2 regions of the Thiomicrorhabdus indica genome follow, and region 2 is predicted to be linked to the other one. Evidence: predicted binding sites of a transcription regulator. Region 2 holds the regulator's gene; the other holds the start of a gene.

Region 1 (16,384 bases), 1.2 Mb from region 2:
TGCGCCCGTCGTTGTCATAGTGACAGGGTTATCTTTGTCGCTGGTTACCTGAATCGCCGTGACTTTTTTGCCAGTTGGATCGACTACAAATGCTTTAGTAATAATCTCATTCTGAGCATTGGGATCACCGGTGGGATCAGCCGGCATCGACTCGACATCGCCAATCACCAAACTGCTTGCGGTAAAGCCAAGATCTAGACTATCACCCAAAGGGAAATAGGCATTACCATCTATCTTTCGGTTGATATCAACCACACTAAGCTTTGTTCCTGAGGTGACATAAGCTAGATTATTCGCAATCGCCAAGCCTGCACCACCGAGTATTTCAAACCCGTCAAACTGAAAAAGATTTGGATTACTGACATCGTAGCCAACAATCGCGCCACCGTTATATTCAACAGAGATATACGCAAAGTTGCCCAGTGTCTCAACAAAAAGTGCCTGCGAATCTTCGCTAAAATCCTTTGCCTCAAATGCGCCACCCTGAGTATTCACGAGCTGGCCAGCGGTGGAGCCATCTGTGCCATCCCAAGCTTTAAAGCTGATAGCATCGTTGAGCTCGCCGCTGTAATCGGCATTAGGTTGGAAATAGAGATAGCTATTGGCATCGCCTGCCAAAACCAGTGCAGATGTTTCTGAAACACTTGCGGTGAGTTCTGTCCAGGTTGCGCCGCCATCGGTGGTGTAATACAAGCTGCCGTTTTCGTTAACACCGGTAATCGCCATGCCCAGTGAATTACCATCGGCATCACTGGCTCCTGTCAGCAGATCACTGACCAGCACGGCTTTGGAGGTTGAGCCATTCACAGGAGCGGCGGCATTTTCAAGCAGATCAGAAAACGCGGGTGATTCATTCGCATCCAAAACCGGTGCATCATTGACTGCTTCCACAGTGACGGTACTGGCAAGGCTTAAGCTGGCGGTATCAACCCCCTCATTTTCGGTGCCGCCGTTGTCTTTGAGCTGGGTAATGGTCACCACACGATTTTGATCGGTGGTCGGGTTTTGATCACTGTTACTGTACGCGATGGCGTTGATTAGGGTTTGCAGTTGTTCGGCGGTTAAACTGCCGTTAGTCAGTGAAACCGTCGCAGTGCCTTCGCTGATTGACACGTTATAGCTCAGATTGTTAGTTTCTGTGTTGCCGGTCGCACCATTGGTCAGGTTGACCGTACTGCCATCCAGAGTGAGGCTTTCGGTGGTGTCGGACACATTGGTGACTGTCAGGGTCAGCTCAGTAAAGGTTTGTCCGGTTTCAATAGAATCCGCCGCCGCGGCACTGAATAGACTTGCTGAACTACCTTCTTCGGTAAAGGTTGGATTGCTTGCCGTCGCCGTTAAAGTCGGTGCATCATTGACTTCGGTAATATCAATATTCACCGTTGGGTTGGATGCTAAATTTCCGCCATTGCCGTCATCGGCGGCAATCGTGATCGTAGCCGCATTGTCGCCGCTGGCATTTTCTGCGCCGGTGTATTGGATATTAGAAGCGGTATCCAGATAGGTGTTAATATCCGCTGCTGATCCTACCAGCGTAATCACATTGCTGCCGGAGCCGTCATTCAAGCTTTCGGTCACTCCCGAACCAATATTGGCTCCATCCGCCGGTGCTGCAAAGGTTCCGTCCGATGCGGTAATGGTGACGGTGAGTTGATCGCCATCGGTATCGGCAAATTCAATCGCCGATAAATCGATGTCTGATAGGGTGTCTTCGGTGACGGTGACATCGGTGGGTGCGCCGGTGATGGTTGGTGCGTCGTTCGCGGTGCCGACGGTGAAGTTAAAGGGGTTTGGGTCGGTAATATTGATATCCGCCAGTGCTAGACCACTGGTCTGACCGACTAAGGCATTTGGAGCATCTTGGTTATCTATTCTGATGTAGTATTCTCCCGGTTCCAGATTTGCAGGCGGATTTAGAACCATCAAGCTTTGATCAGTGGAATCTATGTAGCCACCGTCCAAAAATTCACTCATATCTTCATTTGGATCGTAAACTTCTAGATTTAAATCATCGTTGTGTTTAGGTAGAAACCAATAAAGCTGCTGACCACCTTTATATAAAAATATAGTGAAAGGTTTGATACTAAAGTCTGAGGGAAAAGTCATCGCCTCACTAAATTTAAGCACAATATTAGCCGAGCCATCGCTCATAGTGCCGCCGTCAGCCGGTGTTGACTCAGCCGTCAATAAGGTGGGCGCACCGACCAACACCCCTCGCCACTCGGTGCTCTTGATCATCGGGGTTTGCACCGCTCCCAAAGTCATATCCAGCGCCCAAGCACCGCCCAAATCAGCATGGCCGACCTTGTGGCTGGCGGCGGCGACCGAACAACCGATATAGTCCTGCAGGGTATTCAGAAACACCGCACCTTCCACACCTTGCCCCAGCTCACAGGCATAAATCAGACAGTCGGCATTGTCCGCGAGTGTGCTGGCGATCTGGCGCAAGCTGTCGGCATGATGAATCAAGTCATCGGTATCGATCCCCGTCTCGCCCAGAAGCAGTTGGCCGGGGCGGCCGTGGCAGATAATATGCAGTGCGTCAATATCTGACCGGCCGGTTAAGGTTTCAGCCAACTGTTCAAAGCCATCCCTCTGTGGGGTGATAAGCTTCACTTCTAGGCCTTGGGCAGTTGCACTGGCAACAAGGGTTTGATAGTCCTTAATGGATTGATCAATAATGGCGACTTGGCTTGATTTACTTGGTTGGCTTAATTGGTGAGCTTGAGTCATTTCATCGTTCCTCTGATAATACCGAAAATACCCCTTAAAGGTTTTCTATTGAGAATCATAAAAAACTAAAACCACCAACAAACCACCATGGGCAAAATAATTGAAAAAAATGCTTTTATTAAAAACAACTTTAAAAATAACCAGGCTTGGTGGTTTTTTAGTGGTTTTGATGTGATACAAAGAAGTAATGAAAGATTTAACTCAATTGAAAAACTTGAACGTACTTTATGTGGACGACGATCCTCAGGCCTGTGAAAAGCTTGGCAAGATTCTAAGGTATTATTTCGGCGCAGTTTATACCGCAACCAGTGCGAGTGATGCCATGGATATTTTTCAACAAGGCAAATGTCATGTATTGTTGGTGGATTACGATATGCCCATTATGAATGGAGCCGATTTTTTGAAGGAAGTTAGGAAGGTGAACTCACAAATTCCTGCGGTCATCATTAGTTCTTACGACGATAAAGAAAAACTGTTTAATGCGATTGAACTGCAACTGGTTAATTATTTAGTGAAACCTTACTCTCTAGACCAATTAAAATCATTGTTTCATAAAGTGTTGGACTGGATTGAAGATAAAGGCGGCTTAGAAAAGCGGTTGAGTGATGAGTTGGTTTATAGCTACAGCACTAAAAAACTAATCAATAAAGGTGCTATCATCACTTTGGCGCCCAGTGAGTTTAAAATATTAGAAATGTTGCTCAATAATGAAAATAGACTGGTTTGCTATGAGAACTTAATGGATTTGATTGGCGATGATTGCACCCATAAATCTTTGGTGAACCAAGTACATAAACTGAAAAAGAAACTCGGTATCGACATTATTCAAAATGTGAAAGATTTTGGCTATCTATACAGCCAAAAAGCACCTTAGATCACTCAAAACTAAATGCTCACTCCTCTAGAGTCCGTGACGCAAAGACGGTGTGTGAAATTTTCTAAACGCGACTTTCTAGTTTTTTGGGTAGCTCCTCACCACTCACAGGTAGTGTTTTACGTCATGAAACTGATTATTCTCTTTGCTCTTTTGCTGTTCACATCCGTCTCAAAGGCGACAGTGGTGATTCATGACAGCAACAGCTCTTATGAAAATTTTGAAATGGGGTATTTCCAAGATAAAACCGGTAAGCTCAGCCTTGAGCAGATACAAGATATTAAAGCGTTCATCCCAATAACCAATAGCGTGGCTTTAGGAGCCAAAATCGGCAATATCTGGTATCGCACATCCATTCAAAACAACAGTCAAGAAACACAAACTCGAACCTTTTTTATCACCGAACCCAATCTTTGGGAGGTTGAAGTTTTTGTTGTCGAAAATAATAAATTGGTGAACAACCTTCACAATGGCTTGTCAGTTATCAAAAATGGTTCAACCACAAGAGACCATCCTGAACTCGACATTACCTTAGCCGCTAATCAAACTCAGGACATTTATATAAAAGTCCACACGCCCTATCAACATGTATTTAAAGCGGTGTTTTTTACTGAAAAAAAATTAGAGAAATATAAAAGTATTAAAACCAGCTTGCTTCATCTCTATTTCGGTGCGATTGCTGCATTACTTCTTTACAATTTGTTTCTGTACTTCTCGATACGAGACAGTCATTATTTGCTCTATATCGGCTTCGTCTTTTTTTATGCCATAGCCCAACTTGAGCATAATGCCCTTTATCCCTTAGACAGTTTTGCTTCGGTTGAAGAATCTCGTAACTTTGCCATCAGTCATATTTTATGGCTTGCTTTTCATACCCTGTTCAGCGTCAAGCTATTAAACATTAAACAATACTACCCGAAAGCAGGGACTTTCCTAGTAATCATGGGAGGGTTCTTATTACTACTCGGATTTATCGGACTGTATGAGTTGGCAATCCCTATCGCTATCGTGTCGATCCTCATGATTCTCTTGCCATTTGTAACCTTGCTCATTGCGATCATGCTGTACCGAAGAAAAAATAAAATAGCGATTTTTTATATCATCGCGCAAAGTTTTTTTGCATCAGGAATCATCATCTTTGGGTTGCTGTATAGCGGAGTGATTGAGTACAACTATTTCACAAGATACCTTAATCTTGCCGGTTCGTTTGCTGAAATCATTCTTTTTTCATTTGCCTTGGCTTATAAGACGCGCTTGGTTATGCAAGAAAATGCAAAACAAAAAAGCATGTTAGAAGACTACTCAAAATTGTCATTTTTAGGTCAAACAGTGATCAATATCTACCACCAGTGGAAAGCACCGGTGAATAATATCTACAACTCAATCAACCATATTGAAGTGGCCAAAGAGTTTCGTGACCAGAATCTAGACAAAATCATTGATGAAAATTTACTACAAATTAAAAACAATACTCAGTACTTGAAAGAGACCGCCTCAAATTACCTAGCGCATTATAAAGAGATCGACAAACCCGCCACCCACGTCAATATTCATGATGAAATCCTATCCGTTGCGCAATTGCTTAAATTAGAACTTGAAAAGATTAACCTAAAAATTACGATTGAAGGGCCAAAGGACATAGAGCTCCGATTACAGAAAAACCATTTTACGAATTTAATGATGATTCTTTTTGAAAACGCAATTGATGTCTTTAAGTTAAGACAGGTAAAAAATCCTGAATTAACGCTTTCAATCTTTGCCTCCGGAACGAAGTTTTATATTCAAATCATGGACAATGCAGGAGGAATTGCTGAAGAAAATGTGGATGCTATTTTTGAAAAAAGCCATTCTGCATCTTCATCAACAGGGATTGGCTTGTATTTGGCAAAAGAGTTTTTACTTCCTAAGCTTCATGGCAAGATCTTGGCAAAAAATATTAAAGGCGGTGCAATGTTTACGGTCACTTTACAAAATAAAGAAACAAAGAAACAAATAAAAAAACATAAGCTTCATTAACAAGTTAAATTGCTTAAAAATAAGGCTTTATGCCTCCTTTTATAACTTATTTATTTGGCAACCTTATTGGAGATTTGGGTCCGTTAAATAGGCGTTAGAGGGTCTATGGTTTAATAGCCTGCTGTTTGATCAGCGTACTGGAGATCCCTTGAGTATGCGGCGCGTAAATAACCTCAACACCTTTGTCTGCCAAAGAGGTTTGCAACGCCTGCCATTTTTCAGACCCTTGCCACTCTTGTCCACAGATGACTTTTTGAATACCCAACTGCTGCATCCATTCGCCGGCTTTTATAGTATTCGCCATAGGCATTGGCAGAATATGCGTTTCGTCCACCATTTTCAAAGAATTAACGAGCGCTTGTCGCTGCTTTTGATCAATATATGGGCGTTGACCTTTGCTCTCTTGACAGAAATTATCCGAAGCAAGTCCAACAATTAATTCATCGCCTTGTTGCTTTGCAAAATTCAAATAGTTTAAGTGTCCTACGTGCAGCAAATCAAAACAGCCCATTGCCAGCACTCTAATAGAAGTAATAGTTGGGTTTTGATCATTGTTTTTTAGCTGATCCGATAATTTATTCATTAAACCGTCTTGTGGGTGATGATTGAGGATTTCTTGTATCAACCTCTGCGCTTTGTGAGGACGATTTTGCTCTAGATGTTTATACAATCTAGAATAGGCATAGCATTGCATTAAAGGCGAAAAATCTTTTAAGTTTTTTGCACAAATAATCGTGTCAAAATCGGGGTCAGGTGTCTGCCAATCTTTACCATAGAGCGCAGTTAAAAAATCGTGCGCATTTTTTAAGTACCAAACCTCACCGGCCGGTAGACTTTTGGGCTGAAGTTCAATTTTTGGATAATAAGTAATTCGATTCCACTCAAAAGGAACCTCTTTAATCCATAAACCTGACACGGTTTGACCGGTAGCCTCCTCAGTCGCAAAGCCACATAGATCAACAACAATACCGTTGGAGCTTTGCATACACCGCGGATTCATTAAACCATAAGAACCTTGAACCTCTCTCCAACCATGTCGCCGAAGCTCTGAAATCGCTTGTTCCATAAGCAACCAGTCAAGGCCAATATCAAGGTCTTTATCATTCTGAAGCAACTGCCCTTCTCTCTCTAACCCCAGTAGCGTTCCTGAGGTAGGAAAAGCCGGGATATTTGCTTGCGCCAACAAGGCTAAGGTTTGCCAAAGGGTTTGCGTTGCCTTTTCTAAATTCCACTCACTACTTCCAGCCATATTAAACTGAGGATCGAGTTGTGGTTTATCTGCAAGAGTGGATAACGACAAATAGCTCAGTGCTTGATGATAAAGCTGACTAGCTTTCAGTAATTGCTTATCCTTTTGATAACACTGTGCTAAAACAAAATAAGCATCAGTAAGATAGGGGTTAGTTTGCAGAAGACCTTCAAGCGGAGTAATCCATGTTGTGGCATTGCCTCGAACCAACGAAATTTGCGCTAAATAAATTGGCAATATGACAAGATGTGGATGTTCTTTCTCAATAGCCTTAAAGCGTTGCTCCGCTAAATCGTAATTTTGGCTATGAAAAGCCTTCAATGCAGACTTAACCTGCTGTTGCAGTGTGCTTTGTAATTGCATAACCAATATTCTTAGTTAGAAACATAACTCAATCTTTGAAAAAAGCCCCCTATCCAACGAGTTTAGCATAAGCATAAAAGTAAAACGTTTTTCTGGATCCTCTTTAAACCAATCTCAAAGATTATTGATAAATGAAGTCTTCAGCCTCTAGAACAACAGACAAAACAGTCATAAACTGATAAACACAAACTTTTTCAAAAAAATACTTGCATTGAAGATATGCCTCAATATAATACGCACCAATGATTTGAGACAGATGTTTTGAATTATTTTTCCCCAATAGTTCAGTTGGTAGAACACCGGACTGTTAATCCGTATGTCCCTGGTTCGAGTCCAGGTTGGGGAGCCATATTTCAGGTAAAGTTTATTTATGACTTTACCTTTCTCAACTTAGAGAAAAACTATTCCCCAATAGTTCAGTTGGTAGAACACCGGACTGTTAATCCGTATGTCCCTGGTTCGAGTCCAGGTTGGGGAGCCATATTTAAAAGCTAAGCATTTTGCTTAGCTTTTTTATTCCTTAAAGTTGTTAAACTTTAATATCTGTGAAAATGTCATGGTTTTCACAACTTTGCCAGAGTGATGAAATTGGTAGACATGAGGGATTCAAAATCCCTTGCCAGCAATGGCGTGTCGGTTCGAGTCCGACCTCTGGTACCATTTCCTACAAATAACTCAGTTATTTGCATATTGTACGACCGTAGCTCAGTTGGTTAGAGCACCACCTTGACATGGTGGGGGTCGGTGGTTCGAATCCACTCGGTCGTACCAATTTTTATTGCTTAATAATCATTAGCACCTATATTTTTCTTATACATATCTAAATACAATAGATACATATAGTATTCTAAATCCAACCTAAAACTTCTAAAACTCGAAGTACATTAGAAATAACACCTTTGCAACGCAGCTTTAGACACAATCCAAAACTCGCTAAACCAAGCCATTATAGACTCGGCACTCTCAAAACAATGATCAGTGTAAACTCACTTACACCAGATAAACTCTCCTGCTTCAAGAAGCTTTCCTCTATTAGCTCAGATTCAAATACTCGGTAAAAAGAGGTTTTTACCACAAATGAGCAAGTGCTTGATTTAAATCACCTCTCCCAGCGCCACGAATTGAGAAGATTATGCAAACTTTTCATCTGGGCCTGTTGGCCTTTGAATTGCTTTTGTTCAATTTGAAGAAACTGATAGTCATCAGTCAGGAAATACTTTGAAACAAAGTGACTGGTACTTAGCACATAACAATAATACGTTTGAAGAGGCTCATTCATGATTCGACTCACCGCACTATTTATCACTATTTTAACGCTCAGCGCCTGTCAAAATAGTGATACTCAACTTACCCAATACAACAATATTGCCGATGAACCAACAATACTATCGTTTGCCGACAATACATCTCGAACAAAATACAACCAACCTTTGCCGGATGCCTCTAAGTTAAATCTAGATGAAGCCAAGGTTAATTTAGGCAATCACCTATATCATGACACCCGACTATCAGGAAATGGCCAACTGACCTGTGCTTCATGTCATGTCCTAGCCATTGGCGGTGATGACAATATGCCCGTATCAATTGGGATTGATGCGCAAAAAGGTGAGATCAACGCTCCAACAACACTAAACAGCGGATTTAACTTCAAACAATTTTGGGATGGTCGCGCTAAACACCTTCGCGAACAGGCAGAGGGGCCGGTAGAAAACCCAATTGAAATGGGCGCTAAGTGGGAAAACGTTTTGGCTCGCCTTCAAGAAGTAAATAGCTACCAAAAAATGTTTTCTGAAATTTATCCAGGACAAGGCATTACCAAGTTTACAGTCACCGATGCAATTGCCGAATTTGAACGTAGCCTAATTACTCCAGCTCCTTTTGATGCTTATCTCAAAGGAGATGACAATGCAATCACCGCAAACCAGAAAAGAGGCTATGAGCTATTTCAAAGCTACGGTTGTGTCGCTTGCCATCAAGGAGTGAACTTCGGATCGAACATGATGCAAAAATTCGGAGCACTCAAATCCTACTACGATGAACAAAATAACGAACGCAACGTTGATAGAGGTTTATTCAACCGCACACAAAATGAGAATCATCGCAATGTATTTAAAGTGCCAACATTACGCAATGTTGAACATACTGCACCCTACTTTCACGATGCCAGTGCACAAACACTCGATCAAGCCATCAATATCATGGGGCTCAATCAGTTAGGTCGACAAATCCCTGACAAAGATCGTTTGTATATTAAAGAGTTTTTAACCAGTCTATCCGGTCAACTGGATGTGACCCCTTTAGCCCCACCAGCGGAGTAATCATTCAATGAAAAATACATTCAATAATATTCTTGTTGGCTTGATTACGTTAGTGATTGCAGCGGTATTGACAATTATCTTCGTCAAACCAAACATTAATGCGGTGCACCACGACAAATACATTAACGGTTTTTCTAAAATTGAGATCCTCTTCCTACGAACCGCTGAAAATGCCTATAAAGCCGGTCAAGGAGGTGTTGGCCACTACGACTTTGTTCAATCGAATTTAGTGCAACTGAATCGTCAAGTTGAAGCCATGCAATACATGCCAAGCTACTTGGATGAAGAACAGCAAACGGCCCTTCACACAAAACTTGAACAATTAACTTTAGACACACAAATGCTAGACAGCCAAGTCATTGAGTTCACGCGTGTAAACTCTCTGCTAAACAACTCGAAAAGCTACTTCCCTGAATTGGTTCGCGAATACAAAATTGCCGAAAAAACCATGCAGATGAAACAGCTCTTCAATTACCTTGAAACGCAAATGCAGTCTTTTTTAATTGGTAACACCAAAACTAAGCCGAAAGACATTTTGCTAGTCCTTTCAACGCTCAATAAACTTAAGCAACATGTCAGTCAAGCCGATTTCAACATTCTTGAAACTCATGTCAATTTAATTTTGGAATATCATCAACAGGTCAACCAGATTCTTGATCAAATTAGTCAATCCGCGATTGAACAAAGCATTAAAGCATCAAAACAAACCTATAACGATATTTACACAACTACAAACGAACTGATTCTGACACTCACCAACACCCTGATTGCGCTTGTACTATTAATGTTAGGGCTAGTTATTACTCTCATGATTCAAGTTCGCCGCTCAACCAAAGCTACCGCTTTGGCCAACCAGGATTTAGAAGTCAAGCTTTCTGAGCTGGATGAACAAAAACGCATTGCGGACGAAAAAGTCACAGAAGCAGAAATTGCACAACAAGAAATTGCCGCTCAACAAAAACAATCTGCCGAAAACACCCAAAAACTGCAAACTGCGATTCACAGTATGGAAGTTTTAATGGAAGCCGTTGCACACGGTGAATTTGGTCATCGTTTGAACGACCAAGATTTCCAAGGCGAATTGGCAACCTTGAAAGACTCGGTTCACAGCACGCTCGACAAACTCCAAGCCTATATCCAAGAAATGAGCTATGTTTCAGAAAGCTTGGCTCAAGGTGACTTATCTACGCAGATGAAAGGACACTATGAAGGTGAATTGGCTCAAGTTCAAAATGCTTTGAACGCTTCTTTGAGCAACCTTTCAAATCTGATTCGCCAAGTTGCTTCTGCATCAGACATCATTGAACAAGAAATTTCATCGGTTATGGATATTTCCAACCATATGGCAAAAGGTTCTAGTCAGCAATTATCAACCTTGGACGCTACCATTTCTACGGTATCCAATACCGTAGAAATGATTCAAACCACAACTCAAAGCACGCAACATGCAAATGAAATTACGCGCCAACAAGCCCAAAGTTTATCGACAGGTCTTGAAGTGATGCAACAGATGGTCGTAGCAATGGATGAAATCAAACAATCCTCTTCACAAATTGACGACATTATCAATTTGATTGATTCAATTGCATTCCAAACCAACCTTTTGGCATTGAATGCCGCTGTTGAAGCAGCTCGAGCAGGTGAGCAAGGTCGAGGTTTTGCCGTCGTGGCTGGCGAAGTTCGCACGCTTGCTGGAAAATCTGCGGATGCAGCCAAGGAAATTTCAGAACTAATTTCCACCTCAAATGAAAAAGTGCAAGCCGGTGTGGACTTGGTCGATTCGGTAAAAACTTCACTAGAAGACATTCAAACCAAAGTCACCGATCTCGAAAGCTCTGTCAGCGAAATTGTTCAGGCAAGCCATGCGCAAAGCCAAGCTTCGCAAGATATTTCGCACTCTGTGAATGATGCCAAATCCATCAGCTCACAAAACGGTCAACATATTGAAAACACCGTTCAAAAAATTCGCGATATCTCGCAAGCCAGTGCCTCCCTAGACAAAATGGTTGATTCATTTAAGCTATGAACTGCACAAATTTAATCTCAGATTAATCATTTTGCACCGGCCAGTATAACTTACAATTCTTTACCGGCCGGTAACCTTTCAAAAAACTTTCAAAGACGACACAGCCTTAACGTAAAGAAACTCTTCGATAGTCTTTGTGCAACGTTTTGCGCACTGATTGCAGAATGCTATCTTTACGGCTTTGCAGCAATTCCTGAATAGACTTTAATCGCGTTTTATCCGAGTCCAAGTATTTCTTCAGCCATTTCATTCCTTGACACAAATCTTGAAATTTACCCAACTCATCTTGCAGATAGGTCGTTAACTCCAATGCTTGCTCTTGGTTCACATAAAAATGCTCCAGCTGATAACGCAGTCGTTTTATTTTTAAACGCACCTTATGAACCTGTTTATCCTCAATATCCACGGCTCGCAAGATTTTCAACTGGAGTTTTAAGCGTCTTTCAATTTCCGACAATGAAAGTTTATGGCGCTCGGCGGAACTACTGCTCTTTTTCTGTAGCTGGTCAAAATCGTCCACCAACCCTTGAATTTCATCTCGCAATTCCATCTGCAATAACAACTTAAACTGCGCATCCATTTCGTGACGACGTTCAGCTAAATATTGATAAATCGGCCTTAGCTCTTTCTGCCATTTTTCCGGTAAATCTTTAAGGGTTTCGTTCTGCAAAACATCCAAGTCACGCAACGCATTGCTCGACTGAATCAAACGTTTCAAAACTTGCGCACTGTAACTTTCCGGCGGGCTCAACGCGACCAATTTTCGAGAGTTCACTCGAATTTTATGTAGCAGTTCAACCTGAGACTTGGATTGCTCCAAACGTTCGTATTTATCGATTTTTTTGAGCAGTTTTTCAATCAAGTTCTTCACATCACACTCCAGCAAGTTTAAAGGAAGCTCCATGCTTCTGAAGCAAACAGATTCCCTTCGTTTCTTGTGCGACTATAAGCCCTTTATTTGACGATAAGATGACAGCGTATTGAGTCGACTCTTTATTTTACTTTGCATAAGCAATCGGTAATTCATGCCACTGAGTGGTATAACGTGGCGACATCGAATTACGCAACATCTGCCAATCGTTGTGTTTATTAGAACCCGCCGAAGCCACAAATAATGAATGTCTTCCAAAGCGCCGGTTCAGTTGATCAACCACAGTCATTAAAGCTTGTTGCTCGTGACTCACCTGCAACGCCCCTTGCTCTTCATCCTTTACAAATTTCTCTTGCAAAAACAGATCAGGTTGATACCCCTGTCTTGGAACAATCGCACTCAAAACCACACCTGCTTTATGCCATGCGATTTGCTCTTGATATAAGCTCGCCAATATTTTTCTCACCAATTTTGATAAAAACATCAGATTATCGGTCGGTTCAACCAGCACAAGACTTTTCTGCCGATTCATAAACGGCTCGTTTGGCGAAAAACGATTATTGCGAATAAAAATCGACACATTCTGACAAAGGCTCTGCTGAGCGCGTAACTTTTCCAGAGCACGCGATAAATGGGAAATCAGCGCCCTCTCCAAGGTAGGTAAATCATACACAACGCCACCAAACGAACGGGATGCAATAATCTGCTTTTTTGGCTCCGGCGTTTCTTGCAAATCAAAACAGACCTCTCCATTAAGTTCTCGCAAGATTCTTTCCACCATTACCCCATATCGTTTACGAATCTCACCGGCCGGTGCTTTTTGAAATTTCGCAACTGTATCATAACCTTGAGAACGCAGATGGTGCGACAATCGCTTACCTAACCCCCAGACCTTATCAATGGATAGCTTTTTAAAATAGACCTGAACCTCATGCGAACTCGGTGAGGCTATTTCAAAAACATTGCCAAACTCTGTCTCCATTTTGGCCAAATGATTCGCCAGCTTTGCCAAGGTCTTATTCATAGCAATTCCCACAGCAACCGGAACCCCAATCTCCTGTTGAACCGTTTTTTTGAGCTGCTCACCCCAAAGCCGACAATCCATCTCAAGAGGCGTTTTGAGTCGCAAAAATGACTCATCAATGGAATAAATTTCCTGCTCATCGGCAAAGCGCCCAATAATCGTATGCATCCGTTTCGACATATCACCGTACAGCTCATAATTCGAACTAAAAACTGCTGTGTTATGCGCCTCCAATACCGAACGAACCTTAAAGAAGGGCTGAAACATCATACTTTCAGGCACAGCGGAAGAGTAGCCACCTTTACCAAAACTACCTTGTTGCTTTTTCAACAGTAATTGATTCAAAGACTTCGCCTCAGCATTCGCTGCAACCACACACCCATCATTATTCGATAAAACGACCACCGGCCGGTTTTGCAAACTGGGATCAAACGCTATCTGACAAGAAGCATAAAATGAATTTCCATCTACTAACGCAATTTTATCCACCACACCCTCCAAATACCGGCCGGTAAAGATAGTTAGCAAGCTTGCTAAACCACCTTTACTCATTTCTTTCAATCAGACTTGATTTTTGTAACATTTATTTTTAAATTAAATCATACATCGATAAATTTTGTTACAATTTTCAAAATTAAGAATAGGCGGGATTCAATGACCAATAAAACCAGCAAAGCCTCGATATCCAACACAAAAACAAACCCACAACATGGTGGCAAACGCCAAGGTGCCGGTAGAAAACAAGGAAGCGGTGCGTTTGGGGAAGCAACGAAAGTCATGCGTATTCCTCAGTCACAAGTTACTACCATCGAACATTATCTAAAATCGTTTAAGAGTGCTTTGAAAGACGGCAAACTTTCGCAACACTTGCAACTGATTGTGCCGCAAATCGAAGAGCCTTCAAACGACGGAGAATATGAATCTTATCAGCTACCGCTTTATTCTCATAAAGTGGTCGCAGGCTTTCCCTCTCCGGCAGACGATTACATCGAAACCTATCTCGATTTAAATGAAAAGCTAGTTCGCAACAAAGAAGCTACTTTTTTGCTTCGTGTTCAAGGCGACTCTATGCAAGATATAGGCATTTACGAAGGTGACATTTTGATTGTTGATCGCAGTGAAAATCCTACGCCAGGCAAAATTGTCATTGCAGCACTCGATGGTGAACTCACTGTAAAACGCCTTGTCGTGAATGATAAAGGGACATTTTTAGCCCCAGAAAATCCAAATTACCCTCCAATCCCTGTAACAGAAAATAGTGAAATGGTCATTTGGGGCGTAGTTAAATCATGTATCCACTCATTTTAAACCGACCGAAAAAGCCATAACGGACAAATCATGTAGTTTGAGACAGTTCGAAGCTGTAAGACTCTTTTTACAACCAGTTTACAGCTGTTCAAATTTCACGCCAAAATCAACCCTAAACCCATTGAGATTTCAACAATTTTTTTTAAGAATTCAGTAAAAAATTTTATCTCACAAAAAAATAACTATTAACAAAGTTATCCACAGGTTTTTCGAAGGTGCTTTCCTTGGAAATAAAAGACTTAGCGACCATTTCCACAAATTTTTCCTTTCTGGGCTGTGAATAATCTGTGAAAAAATCCTAGTTGCAAGAGTTTGGAAATTCCACTATATTCTGTGGACTCAAAGCAATTGAAAACTATATCTAGTAATTTCCAAGGTAGTAAAACACCAGAAGTTACTGTTTAAACTTAGCTTCCAGTTTGTTTTACGACGCTAAGCGACTGATATTTTTAATTTTTTATCATTCGGCCTTTTCCACACGGATATTTTTTATACACAGGTAAATTATGAGCCAATCAAACATACTTGTAACCAAGCGCAACGGCAGTCAAGAACCCATCGATCTTGAGAAAATCCACCGAGTTATTTCTTGGGCAGCAAAAGACCTTGAAGATGTATCCGTGTCAGAGGTAGAACTTCGCTCTCACATTCAGTTCTACGAAGGCATTAAAACTGCAGACATTCACGAGACAATTATTAAGTCAGCAGCCGACTTGATCTCTGAAACCGCACCAGACTATCAGCACTTAGCCGCACGCCTTGCCATTTTCCATTTGCGCAAAAAAGCGTTTGGCCGTTTTGAACCGCCGCACCTACAAGACCACGTCAAAACAATGACCGATAAAGGTGTTTACGACAAACAGATTTTAGCCGATTACAGTGATGACGAATTTACAGAACTGAACGACTATATGGACCATAGCCGCGACATGAACTTCAGTTACGCGGCTGTGAAACAGCTTGAAGGGAAATACCTGGTGCAAAACCGTGTCACCAAGCAAATCTACGAAAGCCCGCAGTTTATTTATATGCTGATTCCGATGTGTCTATTTGGTCACTATCCAAAAGATGCTCGTATGCAATATGTGAAAGATTTCTACGATGCTGCGTCGCTGTTTAAACTTTCTTTACCAACACCAATTATGTCTGGGGTGCGTACGCCAACACGTCAGTTCAGCTCTTGTGTATTAATTGAATGTGGTGACTCACTGGATTCCATTAATGCTACGTCATCGTCGATTGTGAAATATGTGTCACAACGCGCAGGGATTGGTGTGAACGTTGGTCGTATTCGTGCGCTCGGCTCTGAAATCCGTGGTGGTGAAGCCTACCACACGGGTATGATTCCGTTTATTAAACACTTCCAAACTGCCGTAAAGTCCTGTTCTCAAGGTGGTGTTCGTGGCGGTGCCGCGACCTTGTTCTACCCTATTTGGCACTTAGAAGTCGAATCTTTAGTAGTGCTGAAAAATAACCGCGGGGTTGAAGAAAACCGCGCGCGCCATTTAGACTACGGTGTGCAAATCAACAAGCTTATGTACCAACGCATGTTACAAGGCGGCATGATCACTCTGTTCAGCCCATCGGATGTCCCCGGTCTTT
Region 2 (16,384 bases):
ATTGCTGACGAGATGGAAATTGATGCATTGGTCACAGGGGAAAGTGTGGCGCAAGTCAGCAGCCAAACATTACGTAATTTAGCTATTATTGATGAGTGTACTCAAAAGCTAGTAATTCGACCGTTAGCGGTGATGGATAAGCCGGATATTATGGCGATTGCCGATCAAATTGGCACGCGTGAATATGCTGAGAATATGCCCGAATATTGTGGGGTGATTTCCAAGAACCCTGTAACAAACGCTTCGTTTGATCGCATGCATCGAGAAGAATCGCGCTTTAATATGGATGTTTTGGATGCTGCGGTTGCCAGTGCAAAAACCATTAATGTCGATCAGATTATTGCCGATGTGAATGAGTCGCAAGCCGTGGATGTGGTCACTGAATTAAAGAATGAAACGGTGATTGATATTCGTCGTCCAGAAGAGGTGGCTTCTAATCCTCTAAACTTGGAATCGCGAACAACTTTAACCATTCCGTTTTTTGAATTGAATCAAAAGTTTAAAACCTTACCGGCCGGTAATTATGTTTTGTATTGTGATAAAGGGGTGATGAGTCAATTGCACGCACAATATTTAATTGATGCCGGCTATGAAAATATCAAAGTTTACCGGCCGGTAAATGTTTAAAAAACACTGTTAATTCTGCAAAACTGCTGAATTAAAGACTGCTAGGCATTCTCGGTGTCACTATTTTTTTCTTGGTTTCAGGCATGGCGTTTTGCTGAGTGTTGCTTGATGTTTTGTCTGAATCAAGTAATTCAAATCCTTGAAGAGTTTTTTGTGAACTTTCTTTTGGCGTATCGATTAATTCTGGTTCAATCACTGAGTCTTCATCGATTAAGTCACGACTGAGTTCGTCGAATTGTTTCTCTTTTAACAAACGTTTTTCTTCCGCTAATTTAGTAGCCAGTTTTAAGGCTTCCATGGTTTTTTGAATCACGGTGACATAATTCACGGTTTCATGACCAATTTGATTACGAGCAATCACTTCAACATTGTAAAACCATTTGTTGGGATCAAGCCCTTTGCGCTCAGCGATTCGTTGGAGTTGTCGAATCCGTCCCGGACCGGCATTATAGGCGGCCAAAGAAAAGTTGATTTTGTCTTCTTCCGAGTATTGCGGTTTGTCAAAATAATGGTCGTGTAAAAAGGCGAGATAGCGAACCCCTGCATGGATATTGTTTTCCATGTTGGTTTTGATGTTGTTGATTTTGACATGTTTGGATTTGGCTGTGCTCGGTTTAATCTGCATCACACCATAAGCACCACGCTTGCTCACGAGTTTTTGATTGAATTTAGATTCTTTATAGGCTTGAGCGGCAATTAAATACCAATCGAAATCATAGAACTCAGCGTACTTTTCAAAGTAATAATGCAAACAGGGCGTTTTGTCTAAAGCTGTAAAATCTAATGGATGTTGGATCCAGAATGGGTTCTCAAAGTATTTACGATAAACGCTGTTGCCTAGAAATCGCCCAGGACGTGCATAATTTTCAATGAAGTGGTTGAGTGAAGCTTTGAGTTTGGGGAGGTTCTTATTGATTGCCCAAGCAATTTTTCCTCCGTTGTTTAGGATAAAGTTTTCATGTAAATAGAGATTGTGGAATACTTTTTGGTAAATCTTGGCGATGTGGTTATCAACCACTGTGAAGTCAAATAAACCGGCATTGACCATTTCTAAAATATCTTCTGCTTCCAAGAGTTCGTCGGCATGAATAATTTCTAAGGGTTCAAGACCTAGTCCACCTAATGCAAGATTGATACGTTGCAAATTAATCACATAGCTACTGTTGGCAACAACCACTATTTTTCGACCAGCTAATTGTTCGAAACGTTCAATCGCAGGTGCGTTTTTATGTGAAATCAGAATTTCATTGACATTGTTAATATATGGATCGGTAAAGTCGACTAAGGCTTTGCGCTCAGGTGTAATGCTAAAGCCTGAGGCGATAATATCGCCTTCACCATTGACAAGCGATTCAAGCAATTGGTTAAACGGTTTTGTCAGAAAAACGATATGGGTTTTATAGCGCTCTTTTCTAGGTCCTCGATTTAAGTAACGTTCGTACTCAATCATTAAATCATGTTCAAGACCTCGTTCACCTTTATCTGTGTGGAAAAAATTGGTTCGATTGTAGCTGACAAGTACACGAAGGATTCTGCGTTCTCGAATTTCGGGGAGGTCACCAATGAATGTTTGGTTGATACGATTATCTATTGACTGGCTTTGCGAGGTTTGGGCAGAAAGATTTGTGCTGAATAACGCCATTAAAATCAACAACGAGAAACCGGCAGTCAGAAAGTTTTTCAAGGAAATTTTTAACATTCATTTAGCGTCCAAGCCTAAGGTTTAGTATTTATAGCAAAAAGTTGAAGCAATTGCGCTTGCAAATGCTGTCTATTTACTGAAAATGGATAGAGTTTATGGGTAATATTCCTTAGGAAAAAGTTCAAAAAGGTTGGAACAGGTTATGAGAAAAGTGAAATACGCCATTGTAGGGGCGGGTACTTCAGGGCTAACAGCGTTAGGTGAAATTCGAAAGCACACGGATGATTTTGTGATTATCAATGGAGGGCACTACGGAACAACGTGCGCGCGAGTAGGCTGTATGCCCTCTAAAGCGATGATTCACAGTGCAAATCACTATCATGAAGCAAAACATTTTGCAGATATTGGTATTAATGGTGCACAAAGTTTGAGTGTTGATGTTTCAAGTGTAATGACCCGTGTTCGTGGTTTCCGTGACCGTTTTACTGGAGGTATTATTGGATCAACTACCGAAAACTTAGGTGACAAGCGAATTGATGGCTATGCAAAATTTGTCGGAGAAATGATTTTAGAAGTCAATGGTGAGCAAATTCAAGCGGAACGTATTATCTTGGCAACCGGTTCTTCGCCAGTGATTCCTGCACCTTGGAAATCCATTGGTGAAAAACTGCTGACGAGTGATGAGATTTTTGAGCTTGAAACTCTGCCAAAGCGAATCGCAGTGATTGGTTTGGGGGTTATTGGCTTAGAGTTAGGTCAGTCAATGGCTCGACTAGGTTGTGAAGTGACAGGCATCGAAATGCTTGAAACGGTCGGTGCTTTGAGCTCTCCAGAAGCGATTGAAAAAGCCAAGGCTTTGTTTGGCGCAGAAATGGATTTGCATTTGGGTGTTGCCGCGCAAGTGATGCCGAATCCTGAGAATGAGAACGAAGTCTTAATTAAGGCAGGGGACAAAGAGATTGTCGTCGATGCTGTTTTGGCTTCTTTAGGTCGCCGTCCTAATTTAGCGAGTCTAGATTTACCGGCCGGTGGTATTTCGGTTGACGAAAGAGGGATGCCGACATTTGATGTGCATTCGGCACAAATTTCAGACAAGCCTATTTTTATTGCCGGTGATTTGAATGGCTATCGTCAAATTTTGCATGAAGCTGGAGATGAGGGGCGAATGGCGGTATACAATGCCATGAACTTTCCAGAAATTTCACGTTTTGAACGTAAGACGGCACTCGGAGTGGCGTTTACCGATCCGCAAATTGGTCTGGTGGGTGCGCGAATGTCCGAATGTGATGAGGCAACGACAGCAAAAGCCGTTTTTCATTTAGAGCGCAATAATGGCCGTGCGATCGTGAATGGTACCGATCGTGGAACATTGGTTTTGGCCGCGAATAAAGAGACTAAGCAGTTGCTCGGTGCTGAGCTGTTTATGGCAGATGCGGAACACTTAGCGCATATGCTGGCTTGGGTGATTCAGCAAAAAATGACCGTTATGGAGATTTTACGTTTGCCTTTCTACCACCCTGTTATGGAAGAGGCGCTGCAGTCTGCACTTCGAAACTTAGCCAAAGAGGTTTATAGTGATGAAGAAATGGGGATTACAGCCGAGTTGACACGATTAACCTAAAGTCTTGAAAGTCTTTGCTATAATGGCTCGCGATTTCAAACCCACGCACTGAAATCGCGCGTTGTGGAATTGAAAAATACCAATGAAAATGCTTTGGTGGAAATTTTAAAGCGATTTTGGATTGGTATCTAGAGTGAGAAATGTAAAGCGATTTCAGTTTTAGTAAAAAATTAGATGGTATCGAGTGACTGAAGAAAAAGTAATGGATCAACAAGATCCTCAAGAATTAGCAGATGATCCGCATGCAAAACGCGAAGCGGAAAAATACGATAATCCTATCCCTAGCCGAGAATTTATCTTGGAATCCCTTGAAGCAGAATCAAAACCGCTTCGTCTTTTTGAAGTTGCCAAAGTCGTTAATGTGGATGAAGACGATGAAGAGCGTTTTGAAGCTTTATCACGTCGTTTAAAGGCAATGGTTCGTGATGGGCAATTGATTCGTAATCGTCGAGGAGCATTTGGCATTTTGAAGAAAATGGATTTGATTAAAGGAACCGTCATGGGGCACCCTGATGGTTTCGGTTTTTTGGTGCCAGATGAAGGTGGCAAAGATTTATTCTTGTCTGAAAAAGAGATGCATAAAATTTTGCATGGCGACAAGGTCATTGCATCGGTTATCGGAGAAGATCGACGTGGTCGCCTTGAAGGCGCAATTGTTGAAGTGTCAGAGCATTGCACCAAGGAGATTTTGGGACGTTTAAACCATGAGGATGGTTTGGCTTGGGTACGTCCAGATAATAATCGAATCAGCCAAGATGTTTTTATCCCTCAAGATGGTTTGATGGATGCGAACGAAGGTCAGGTTGTTTTGGTTGAAGTTTTGCATCAGCCGACCAAGCGTTCCGGACCTATTGGAAAAATCATCAAAGTGATGGGGGATTACATGGCCCCTGGAATGGAGATTGATTCAGCAATTCATGCCTATGGCATTCCAAATGAATGGTCGCCGGAGTTAGAGGCGGAATTGGCCAAGATTGGTGATGAAGTCACTGAAGCTGACTTGGAAGGTCGTAAAGATTTACGTGCGATGCAATTGGTCACGATTGATGGTGCCGACACGAAAGACTTTGACGATGCGGTGTTTGCCAAACGTCGTAAAAAAGGTTGGAAGTTGGTGGTTGCGATTGCCGATGTATCTCATTATGTCAAACCTGGAACAGAACTTGATAAGGAAGCCTACCAGCGTGGGAATTCAGTCTATTTCCCTCAACGTGTGGTTCCAATGTTGCCATCAAAGCTCTCCGATGGTTTGTGTTCGTTAAATCCGCATGTTGACCGTTTATGTATGGTTGCAGATATCGCCATTGATCCCGAAGGGAAAATTGAACGTACTCAATTCTACCAAGCGGTCATGAATTCAAAAGCGCGCATGACCTATTCACAGGTGAATGATTTAATTCACAACCCTGAGAGTGAATATCGTGAGCAATTTGCCGAGCAATTGGAAAATATTGAGGCGCTTAATGAGTTGTATCAGATTCTGAAAAAAGCTCGTTCTGAGCGTGGAGCACTGGAATTTGAAACCACTGAGACGCGTATAGTGTTTGATAATGAGCGCAAAATCGAAGAGATTGTTCCGGTGGTTCGTAATGATGCGCACAAATTAATTGAAGAGTGCATGTTGTTGGCCAACGTTGCCACTGCGCGTTTCCTGAAATGGCATAAAGTACCGATTGTTTATCGTGTCCATGAGTCCCCAATGGAAGAGAAGTTGAAAAACTTGCGTACTTTCTTAGGTGACTTTGGATTGACCTTAAATGGTGGTGATGAGCCAACCGCGCATGACTTTGCCGAGGTTGCAGAGAAAGTAGCCGGCCAGCCTTATGAGCATCTGGTACAAACAGTATTGTTGCGCTCAATGAATCAAGCGGTTTATCAGTCTGACAACAAAGGGCACTTTGGTCTAAACTACGAAAACTACACGCACTTTACCTCTCCAATTCGTCGTTATCCGGATCTTTTGGTTCATCGCGCGATTCGTTATGTTTGGGAAAAATCTGACGACAAACCGTTTATGTACGATGAAGCCAAAATGGATGTTATGGGGCAGCATTGTTCTGCTACGGAACGTCGAGCAGATGAGGCTACCCGTGATGCCGTCACTTTCTTGAAGTGTGAGTTCTTATCGCACCGCTTGGGTGAAGAATATGAAGCGGTTGTTAGTGCTGCGACAAACTTTGGTTTGTTTGTTGAAATCGATCCGTTGTATGTGGAAGGTTTGGTTCATATCACTGAGCTAGGTGAAGATTATTTCCATTACGATAATGCTCGTCACTGCTTGAAAGGTGAGCGTACAGGTAAGGTTTATCGTTTGGGTGATCGTTTGAAAGTTCAAATTGCACAAGTCAATCTGGATGAACGAAAAGTCGATTTACGCTTTATTGAGAGCTTAACTCCGCATGTTGAAACCGATAATGGAGAGGCCTTAGATGATAATTCTGAAGCAGATTCGGATGAGTCAGAGACAAAGCGCAAGCCGCGTAAAAAACGTTATTACCGTGGAAAAAAACGTGGTAAACCGCGAGCACCTCGATCTAATGCCTAATGGGTGTGGGGTGTAATTTTTGACATTGAGATAGCCTCTCGCAAAACTCGGTCTTGTGCCGAGTTTTTAGTTTCTGTGACATTCAATATGAGATTTATTTATGAAACGTGATGTGATTTTTGGACTCCATGCGGTAGAGAAATTTATTAAACAATCGCCAGAAGCGATTTATAGCTTGAGCTTTGAAAAAGGTAAGTTGAACAAGCGCCAACAGTCTTTATTTGATCAGGCAAAGTCCTTGGGATTGTCGCCTCAGTTGATTGCCAAATCCGCATTCAATGCATTGGATGGCACTCATCAGGGTGTTATGGCGGAAGTTGCTAAGCAGAAAGATTTAACCGAATCAGATTTGCCCGCGATTTTAGAAAAAGCCGATCAGCCTCTGTTTGTCTTTTTGGATGAAGTACAAGACCCACATAATTTAGGTGCAATTTTGCGAACCGCAGATGCAGTCGGAGTGGATGCGGTCATTATTCCTAAACACCAATCGGTAGGGATGAATGCGACAGTACGTAAAGTCGCGTGTGGCGCGGCTGAAAGCGTAAAGTTAATCGTGGTTTCGAATTTGGTGCGGACTATGAAAGAAATGCAGCAGCAAGGCATGTGGTTGACCGGGCTTGCTGGCGAAACGGATCAAACCATCTACACTCAAGACTTCAAAGGTTCGGTGGGAATTGTTATGGGAGCAGAAGGTAGTGGACTGCGTCGACTGACGCGTGAAGCTTGTGACCATATTGCCGCCATTCCAATGACAGGTGTGGTCGAGAGCTTGAATGTCTCAGTCGCCACTGCCGTAACGCTTTACGAGGTTTTTCGTCAACGAAACAATCTTTAATTTTGCAAAAAACATTCAAAGCTTAGTTTAAAAATGTTTGAGGCACGGGTCGCCGAAGGCGAAGCCTAAATGGATGTATTTTTTGGATATCTTTGTAACTAAGAGATGAACAGCAAGATACCTTGTTGAGACTCTTGATTACAAAGGTTATTCCGCTAGATAAATATCACCCGCATCATCGACGCGTATACTGACTGGTGTCAAATGCTCACCCAAGCACGGGCCATCAATACATTCGCCATCTTCAATTTTAAAAAATGCATCGTGAACGGAACACTTCATGGTATTTTCAAATGGGTTCACATCTATTTTGTAAGCTTCATTTAATGGTACATTTTGGTGAGGGCAGTTGTTCTCATAGGCTTTAATTTCATTGTTTAACTTGATGAGGACAATGTCATGACGGCCTTGCATAGGGATATTGGTCGTTCGAGCATTGGTGACATTTTTGATGTTCGCAATAGGGCGGTTCTCTACACGGGTATTCAAAATATCATCCAGACCCACTTTTTGAATCTTACTTGCGGCTAGTTCATTGGCATATTCGCAAGCCGCTTCCAGTGAAGATTTTTCGAGTAATTTATGAATCAATGCGGCATTAAAGGTATCACCTGCACCCAAAGTATCGATAATCGGGTGAACTTTTTTCGCGGCGATATGGCTGACTTTCCCACCGGCCGGTAAAAACCAAACACCTTTAGCTCCCCATGTGCAGACTAAGTTTGTATTGGGCGAATTTTTTTGTATTTCCACTAAGAGTGTTTCGCCACTTTCAAAGCCTTTAGCATTGGCATAATGATGAGAGAAGATAATGAGGTTGCTCTGCGAAAAGAGCTCTTCAATACCCTCTCTAGGTTTTTCTACTTCAAGTGAAATGGGTTGATGGCTCAAAAATGTTTTGGCGATATTAATCATGCCAGGAAGGTTTTCTAGGTTACGGCCTTCAAAGTGAAGCCAGTCATAATTTTCCACTTCAATTTTGGCAAAATGCTCAAAACTAACTTCTGGTAAATCTCGATAATGGACGATGGTTCTTGAGCCAGTGTGAGCGTTTAATGCAACAAAAGAATTGGGCGTTCGTCCTTGGATGAATTTTTGGAGATACTCACAGCTTATGCCACGCTCTTGGATTCCAGTTTGCAGAAGCTTTGCTTCAGGATCTGTTGCAATGGTTGAACAAATTGCAGTTTCATGGCCGAGCTGTTGAAGAACGTATAAAGAGTTATTTACATTTCCACCAACTTGATAATGGCGTTTTTGCGCTCGAACCTCTTGGTCTTCAGACGGGTATCGATCAACTGTTAAAACGGTATCTAAAACTGCATTTCCGATTCCCAAGATTTTCGCCATAGTTTCCTCGACTCATTCACATTACGTATCAGTGGTTGAAAAATTAGAGACTTTACCGGCCGGTAAAAATACAATTTCCAAAATCTGCAGAATTTTAGCATAAATAACTTCGTTGATTTTTGTGTCAAAAGCTAAATTTATTTCGAAGATTTTTTACTCAAAAATAGCAAAAAATAATTTTTCAAGTCTTGACAAGCAATCGGTGCATAATTTTTTTTGAAAAAATATAAAATTGCCTAAAAAAAATATTTATGGAAATAAAGTTTCAAAAAACACCTTTATAAGTTATTGATATTTCTGTGTTTTTATTGTTTTTTTATATGTCTTGGGTCGCGCTAGGGGTTTGTCGTTTTTTCCACAAAAGCTGTGGATAACTCTGTGAGTAATTGTCAGAAATATTTAGCAATCTCTGTAATAACAGTCACTTGGTTAAATTGCCTAAAAATTAATCAAAATCAAAAAATAAGTGATTTTCCGTAGTTTTGTTGTTAATCTACTCATAAGAATATTCGGTACATAAATTCTATAAAGCCTAATGAACCGGAAAAGTAAAACCGATATAATTGATTTCAATCAAAAAGGAATTTGAAGTTGGTGGTCATGACAGAGATGAAATCGGCATTTAATGTGAACTGTAATAATTGCGGCCTACAGAAAATTTGTTTTCCAACCGGACTTACGCGTAACGAAGTGGACCGGCTCGACACGATTGTTGAGAGAAAGTTACCATTGAAGAAAAACCAACACTTGTTTGAATCAGGAGATCCGTTTAGCTCTTTGTATGCAATTCGGGCAGGTGTTATAAAACTCTATTCATTTACCGATACTGGTGAGGAAATTATCCATGGTTTCTATTTACCTGGAGATGTTCTCGGCATCGATGCGCTGGCTACCAAAACACATCAAATGAATGCAATTGCGTTGGATACTACCAGTATCTGTAACTTGCCTTATCAAGAGTTGACAAATCTATCAAGTGAAATTCCATTTTTGAATCAGCAAGTATTGACTGTTATGAGTAAGGAAGTGAATGATGGTCGTATGCATTCGGAGTTATTGATTAAACGCAACGCGGATCAGCGTGTTGCGCAATTTGTGTGGAATATGGCAGAACGCTTCCGAAACAGGGGGTACTCATCATCCGAATTTAGATTAAGTATTCTGCACCGAGATGTGGCGATTTATTTAGGCTTAACGCCTGAAACGGTTTCCCGTATTTTGGCGCGATTTAATACCGAAGAAATCGTAACGTGGAAGAAAAAAGAAGTCATGATCCATGATGCGCAAACTTTAATGCAAATAGCGGGTGTTAATTCATTCACATGTGGCGAATGTAAAAAAGAGACGGCTTAGGTCTTATTCACAGTTCTTGTTTAAAACGTTATATTTAGAATGCTAGTCCCTCTTGATTTAGTTTTTAAGTAAAAATACGCAAGTGTTTAAAACTTGATGTCAATCATTTCGTAATAGTCTTGTCTGTGATTTAATTTGAGTTGTGAAACGTTGAGTGTTTTTTAAAGGTTTCCTCAACGCTTTTCATAATGTAGCCCGCTTGCCCGACCCTAATAATTTTATGGTCGGGTTTTTTTATGCAAAAAATAGGTCTAATTTCGGTTTGAACTTTATTTTTATGCTCAATGTTGTATATTAGCTGAGAAAATTTTGAATCTTTTTAGGGGAATTTATGAAAGTTAATCGTATTAAAAATTTATTTGCAGTAGCATTTGTTGGTGCAGCGTTGGCAATGACAGGGTGTACAACCGTTTCCGAAGTTGAAGAACCAAAAGCGGAGCAAGCGGTAGAGTTGCCACAGATTACTCCAAAAACGCAAGTGGAAGCTGCAGTAGAAACTAACATTGAGAATATGACGCTTGAAGAATTGAAAGCGTTTGCGGCTGGAAAAGTTGTTAACTTTGAATTCGACCGTTCTGAAATCACTCAAGATGATTTTGAAACGATTCGTGCGAATGCTTTGATTATGACAAAAGATACCAATGCAACGGTTGCTATTGGTGGCCACTGTGATGAACGTGGTTCACGTGAATACAACTTAGCACTGGGTGAGCGTCGTGGGAATGCTGTTCGTGATGCATTAATTGCCGAAGGTATTGCCGCTTCTCGTATTGAAGTCATCAGTTATGGTGAAGATTCACCTGTCGATTCAGCTCATAACGAAGCTGCTTGGGCGAAAAATCGTCGTGCAGAATTCAACTACTAATTGATTGCTGAATTTTAATAAAAAAAGCCTCACAAGCGATTGTGGGGCTTTTTGCGTTTTAGTCGATTTTTATTTGTCTAAAATAGCTAAAACTTTAACTCTCTATCACCATAAGAAACTAAGAGCGCACCTTTATGCAAGCTAACGCAACCTCACCGGTCGAAAATTTTTTAAAAGATTATCAAGCCCCAAGTTTTTCAGTAGATTCGATTTATTTGCAATTTGAACTGCAACCAGAAGCGACGACAGTGACAAATACAATGCAGATTTCACCTCAAGCAGGACAAGGATTGGAAGGTTCTGAAATTGAATTGTTTTTAAATGGTGAATCGCTTGAGCTCATCTCGGTTGTTTTGAACGGTGAAGGCGTTTTGGAAAAATGTGTAGTGGATGCAGAAGGGCTGCGTTTACAAGTGCCGATTGAACCATTTAAATTGCAAATTACCACTCAGATTAATCCGCAGGGAAATACGGCTTTACAAGGGTTGTACCGCACAAGTGGCAACTATTGCACGCAGTGTGAAGCAGAAGGGTTTCGTAATATTACTTACTATTTTGACCGTCCTGATGTGTTGACCACATTTACCACCAAAATTATTGCCGATAAAACGGATAACAAAGTCTTATTGTCGAATGGGAATTTAATTGAATCAGGCGATTTACCGGCCGGTAAACATTATGCTGTTTGGCAGGATCCATTTAAAAAGCCATGTTATCTGTTTGCTTTAGTGGCTGGAAATCTCGAAAAAATTGCAGATAAGTTTATTGCGGGCGATGGCCGAGAGATAGATTTGGAAATTTTTGTTGAGCCTCGCAATATTGATAAATGCGATCATGCAATGGAATCTTTGAAAAAGTCAATGAAGTGGGATGAAGACCGTTTTGGTCTGATTTATGACTTAGATATATATATGATTGTTGCAGTCGATGATTTCAATATGGGGGCGATGGAAAACAAAGGGTTGAATGTCTTTAACTCGAAATTTGTCTTGGCTAAGCCTGAATCCGCAACCGATGTTGATTATGAAGGGATTGAGTCGGTGATTGCGCATGAGTATTTCCATAACTGGACAGGTAATCGCGTGACCTGTCGTGATTGGTTTCAATTGACGCTTAAAGAAGGGTTGACGGTCTTTCGTGATCAAGAATTCACTGCGGATATGCTGAGTCCTGAGGTGAAGCGCATTGAGGATGTTAAGCGCCTACGTAGTTTTCAGTTTCCAGAAGATGCAGGACCAATGCAACACCCAATTCAGCCGCAATCCTACATTGAAATGAATAATTTCTACACCATGACGGTCTATGAAAAAGGTGCTGAAGTGGTTCGACTTTACCATACTATTTTGGGCGAAGAAGGGTTTCAGAAGGGGATGAAACTTTACTTTGAACGTCACGATGGTCAAGCCGTTCGTGTTGAAGATTTTCGTAATGCCATGGCGGATGCGAATGGCGTGGATTTAAGCCAAATGCATAATTGGTACGTTCAAGCAGGAACACCAACGTTAGAAGTTCGTGATGAGTATGATGCACAAACTCAAACTTACACTTTGCACTGTAAACAAACTCTGCATAATTTGGAGCTGTTAGGCAAGGAACATGCGCCCTTACTGATTCCTCTCAAAATCGGGTTTATTTCTGCTCAAGGGGAGCAAACACTGGCCGGTGAATCTTTAGCATTTGCAAGTAATGATCAAGCAGTTAGGCCTACAGGTAATAAAAATGAGGTTGTGATTTCGTTGACAGAGCTGGAACAGAGTTTTGAATTTACAGGAGTAAGTGAAAAACCAATACCTTCTTTATTGCGAGGTTTTTCAGCACCGGTGATTCTTGATTACGACTACTCGGACGAAAATTTAGCGGCGTTGGCAAGTTTTGATTCGGATTCTTTTGTGCGTTGGGAGTCGATGCAAACCTTGGCATTGCGAAACATTAAGCAAGTCGTTGCAGCAATTCAAAGTGGAAAAACACCGAGTTTAAATCCTGTTTATGCAAAAGCTTTTGAGGTCTTATTGGAAACAAAAGAGACTTCTGAAAGTCTGATTGCGATGACTTTGACTCAACCTGATTTAACCTATATTGGTGAGCAATTCGAACAAATTGATGTGGATGCCGTGCTGGAAGCTCATAAATTTGTGCATACGGCCTTAGCGCAAAACTTTACCGGCCGGTTAAAAGAGATTTATGATCAATTGAATTCTGAATTAAATGCCATTGGCTGTTATCGTTATCACAAAAGTGATATGGCAAAACGATCGCTGCAAAATGTTTGTTTACGTTATTTGGCTTATTTGCCAGATCAAGCTGAGTTGGCAGCTAAACAATATGATTGTCAGGCAAATATGAATCAGGTTTTAGCATCGTTGCAAGCTTTGAGTCTTCAAGAAAATGCTTTTTTGGATGAACGTTTGCAGGATTTCTATCAGCGTTGGTCAGGTGATCCGTTAGTGTTGGATAAATGGTTTAGTCTGCAAGCATCAATCCATGATTCAAAAGCGCTTTCGCGAGCCCAAGGTCTGCTTGAACATTCAGATTTCAGCTTTAAAAACCCAAATCGTGTGCGTAGCTTGTTAGGCGTGTTTGCTCGCAATAACTGGATGAGCTTTCATCAGGCTGATGGGGCTGGCTATGCCTTTATGGCTGAACAAATTAAGAAGCTGGATGAGTTAAACCCTCAAATCGCTTCGCGCTTGATGGGGCCGTTTACTCAGTGGAAACGTTATGCGGGGGAACGTCAAAACTTGATGAAACAAGCTGTAGAGTCGATTTTGGCAAAAGAAGGGCTTTCGAAAGATGTGTTTGAGATTGCCTCAAAAACCATCAAATCTTAGTGCTCAGTTATTTCGATTTCATCGATTTTAGGTAAAGGTCAGATTATGTCTAGTAAGCGGCTATGGAAAAACTGGGTTAAAACCTTGAATGTAATAGGGCTAGGTGTGGCAAGCCTTTGTTTATCACCGGCAACATTTGCCTTTGAATGGATGGAAGAAACTCCCGTTTTTATTTTTGGGGAGCCGACGGAAGAAGACTCGTCCGCAAGTCGTAAAAATTCAGCACATTCTGAAGATTCTCGTTCTGAAAATAATAAAACTGAACTTCAGCAACAAATCAATCAAATTGATCTTGAAATCTTGATGTTGAAAGCGGAACTAGCACTTCAGAATAGCGATTTAAAAGGCTTGCAGAACTACCTTGAAGAACTGGAGGGTTTTCAGCTTCCTCCAGGATTTCAAGAGCGGTTTAATGAATTGAAAGGACAATTGAATGCATTTCAACCAAACCAAATCTTACAGTTTTTCGGGCTTCAACAAGCCTTTGAGTTTCCAATGTCGGATCCAAATGCGGTTGTTGCCGTCGTTTTGCCGTTCACTGGGAAATATACCAATGTTAGTCAACAATTGTTCTCAAGCCTAAATCAGGCTTTACAAATTTATGGCTATCAAGGTCGGATTGTCCGCTTTGATACCATGGCGTATCCCAATGTTTTTAGGCTCTGGGAAGCCTTAAGAAGTTCAAATCCCTCGTTTATTTTCGGGCCTTTGCAAAAAGAGATAATTGATGATTGGCATCGACTCGATACCGGAATTCCGACGTTGTATTTTAACGATGTTGAGCAAACACTCTTTTCGTATGAAAAAGCGCTTTCGCCAAGTTCTTTAGGTAGTGTCAGAAAGTTGGCAAAGTATTTAGCTGATCACCAATATGAGCATGCTGTTGTGCTCATGGACGATACAAAAAAAGCCAAAGAACTTGCTGATGATTTGGCGATTCAATGGCAAAACTATTCGCCAAATAGCCAATTAATGTCTTACACCATTGGTAATAACTTTAGTCAAAGTTTTTCAGAAGCCAGTGGTGTTTCGAACTCTGAAAATCGAGCTACTGTTTTACAGCGTATTGTTCGCCAGCCGATTGAGGCTGAGCGTCGGGCTCGCCAAGATATCCAGGTTGTCATTAGTCTTGCAGCTCCTGCAAAGTCGATTCAAGTGGCGCCTTTGCTTAAATTTCATGGTTTAGGTCAAGTGGAACACATTTGGCTTCCTTCGCGAACGATTCAGGTTCGAGATTTAAATCTTTATCTTCATAGTTGGCAATCCACAATGGGGTTGCTTCCTCAGTATCTGTATCAATCGTATTTAGATCAAGCGATTGAGGATAATTTTGAAACTGGCATTTTTTATGCTTTAGGTCAGGTGGCGGTAGAAATAGTCAATCAAGCTGAGTTCTTATCTCAGAAAGATTGGTTGTTAATGACCGAAAACGGACAAGTTGAAGCAAATAGAGATGGTCGGTTTTATTTATTACCATCGATGTATTGGTTAGATAAACAAGAAATATTGCCAGTTGAATCGCGATAAATAATCGTTTTAATTTAACTATTCCCATCTCTTGCCGTTAGTGCTTATGGCATTTTGCCAAAATACCCACAAACCATACTCGAAGCGGCAATAAGGCTTTTAGTAGAATTCCTGTGTTTTGTGAAAGGCTTAACTTGCAGCCGATTTTTTTCTAACCCATTCTTGTGAGGTCGCCAGTGGCAAACCCAGAAGACACTATTGATCCGAATGATCTTGACAGCATAGATGCGTTGCTTGATGAGGCAGAGTGGAATGTGGATGAAGATCTAGAAGATGCTGTGCCGGATATTGAAGACTCAGATTCGGACAACGCAGTTGAGGAGGCTTCTAACGAAACACCAGCAGATGAAAAGCCCTCTGTCGACGAATTCGATTTGGATTCAATTGATTCGGAGTTAGAAAATTCTCAAGAAGTTGAGCCTGAAGAAGTAACTGAAGAAGTGACGGAACCTCCTGTTGAGGAAGTGACGCAAGCTCCAGTAGAAGATATGGCAGAAGCACCAGCGGAAGATCTCCCTGAATCCGTAACTTCGCTATCTTCTGCCGGAGTGACAGAAAATAAATTGCAAGAAAAAAAACAAGAACCGGAAGTTGAACCGGACGATGAATTTGAAAGAAAACTCGCGCAGAGACAATCTGCGCAATCAAAACAATCGAATGACTTAACGGTGGAAGAAATGGATACGCTCAAAAAACTTATTATTATTTTTGGATCCATCAGTATTGTATTACTGCTAACCGCAATCGGAATTGCTACTTGGGGAGCTCTTTCTGCTTCATCTGCGGGGATTTCAGAAGAAAACCAAACTTTGTTTGAATCGATTAAGGTTAGTAGTGATTTGAATGCAGAAATTGCCAAGGCCAATACAGAAGCCGCAGACTCATTAGAGAAAAAAGTCGATGCTATTAATTTTCAGATTGAACAGTTGGCGGTGGATATTGCCGGTTTATCGAAGCATGCGCCTGCTGTTGAAGTCGCTAATCAAAGTGTTATTGATCCGCTTGGGTTGAACAAAGAAGCGCCTAAGCAAGTTGCAGAAGTACAAACTCCAGCACCGGTCGCAGCCCCCGTTCAGCCGCAAAAAGTGAATGTTGAGATAAATTCAGAAATCACTAAAAAGGTCAGTTCTGTGAATTACAAATTAATTAAGGCCCAGAAAACAATTAATGAGTTATCAAAACGCCTTAAAG

Evidence for each region. The regulator FNR, encoded in region 2, switches genes on or off when oxygen is low (the NO sensors DNR and NnrR bind a similar motif). The targets are predictions, from matches to a motif close to TTGATNTANATCAA.
Region 1: the regulator FNR is predicted to act here: its motif matches at 8,325-8,338, upstream of D9T12_RS03065 (cytochrome-c peroxidase).

Annotation. Positions count from the first base shown of each region.
Region 1 covers NZ_CP033040.1:743,959-760,342, reverse strand. The annotation lists gene D9T12_RS03105 (DUF4347 domain-containing protein) at 1-2,733, opposite strand, end outside; gene D9T12_RS03100 (response regulator transcription factor) at 2,921-3,607, shown strand; gene D9T12_RS03095 (sensor histidine kinase) at 3,734-5,623, shown strand; gene D9T12_RS03090 (adenylyltransferase/cytidyltransferase family protein) at 5,727-7,235, opposite strand; tRNA gene D9T12_RS03085 (tRNA-Asn) at 7,509-7,584, shown strand; tRNA gene D9T12_RS03080 (tRNA-Asn) at 7,641-7,716, shown strand; tRNA gene D9T12_RS03075 (tRNA-Leu) at 7,809-7,895, shown strand; tRNA gene D9T12_RS03070 (tRNA-Val) at 7,930-8,006, shown strand; gene D9T12_RS03065 (cytochrome-c peroxidase) at 8,513-9,553, shown strand; gene D9T12_RS03060 (methyl-accepting chemotaxis protein) at 9,561-11,579, shown strand; gene D9T12_RS03055 (CHAD domain-containing protein) at 11,686-12,450, opposite strand; gene D9T12_RS03050 (Y-family DNA polymerase) at 12,578-14,026, opposite strand; gene D9T12_RS03045 (LexA family protein) at 14,129-14,782, shown strand; gene nrdA (class 1a ribonucleoside-diphosphate reductase subunit alpha) at 15,289-16,384, shown strand, end outside.
Region 2 covers NZ_CP033040.1:1,990,699-2,007,082, reverse strand. The annotation lists gene thiI (tRNA uracil 4-sulfurtransferase ThiI) at 1-627, shown strand, start outside; gene D9T12_RS08840 (MltF family protein) at 659-2,326, opposite strand; gene D9T12_RS08835 (dihydrolipoyl dehydrogenase) at 2,472-3,890, shown strand; gene rnr (ribonuclease R) at 4,093-6,435, shown strand; gene rlmB (23S rRNA (guanosine(2251)-2'-O)-methyltransferase RlmB) at 6,536-7,270, shown strand; gene D9T12_RS08820 (PfkB family carbohydrate kinase) at 7,418-8,620, opposite strand; gene fnr (fumarate/nitrate reduction transcriptional regulator Fnr) at 9,221-9,973, shown strand; gene pal (peptidoglycan-associated lipoprotein Pal) at 10,305-10,838, shown strand; gene pepN (aminopeptidase N) at 10,973-13,666, shown strand; gene D9T12_RS08800 (penicillin-binding protein activator) at 13,712-15,193, shown strand; gene D9T12_RS08795 (hypothetical protein) at 15,370-16,384, shown strand, end outside.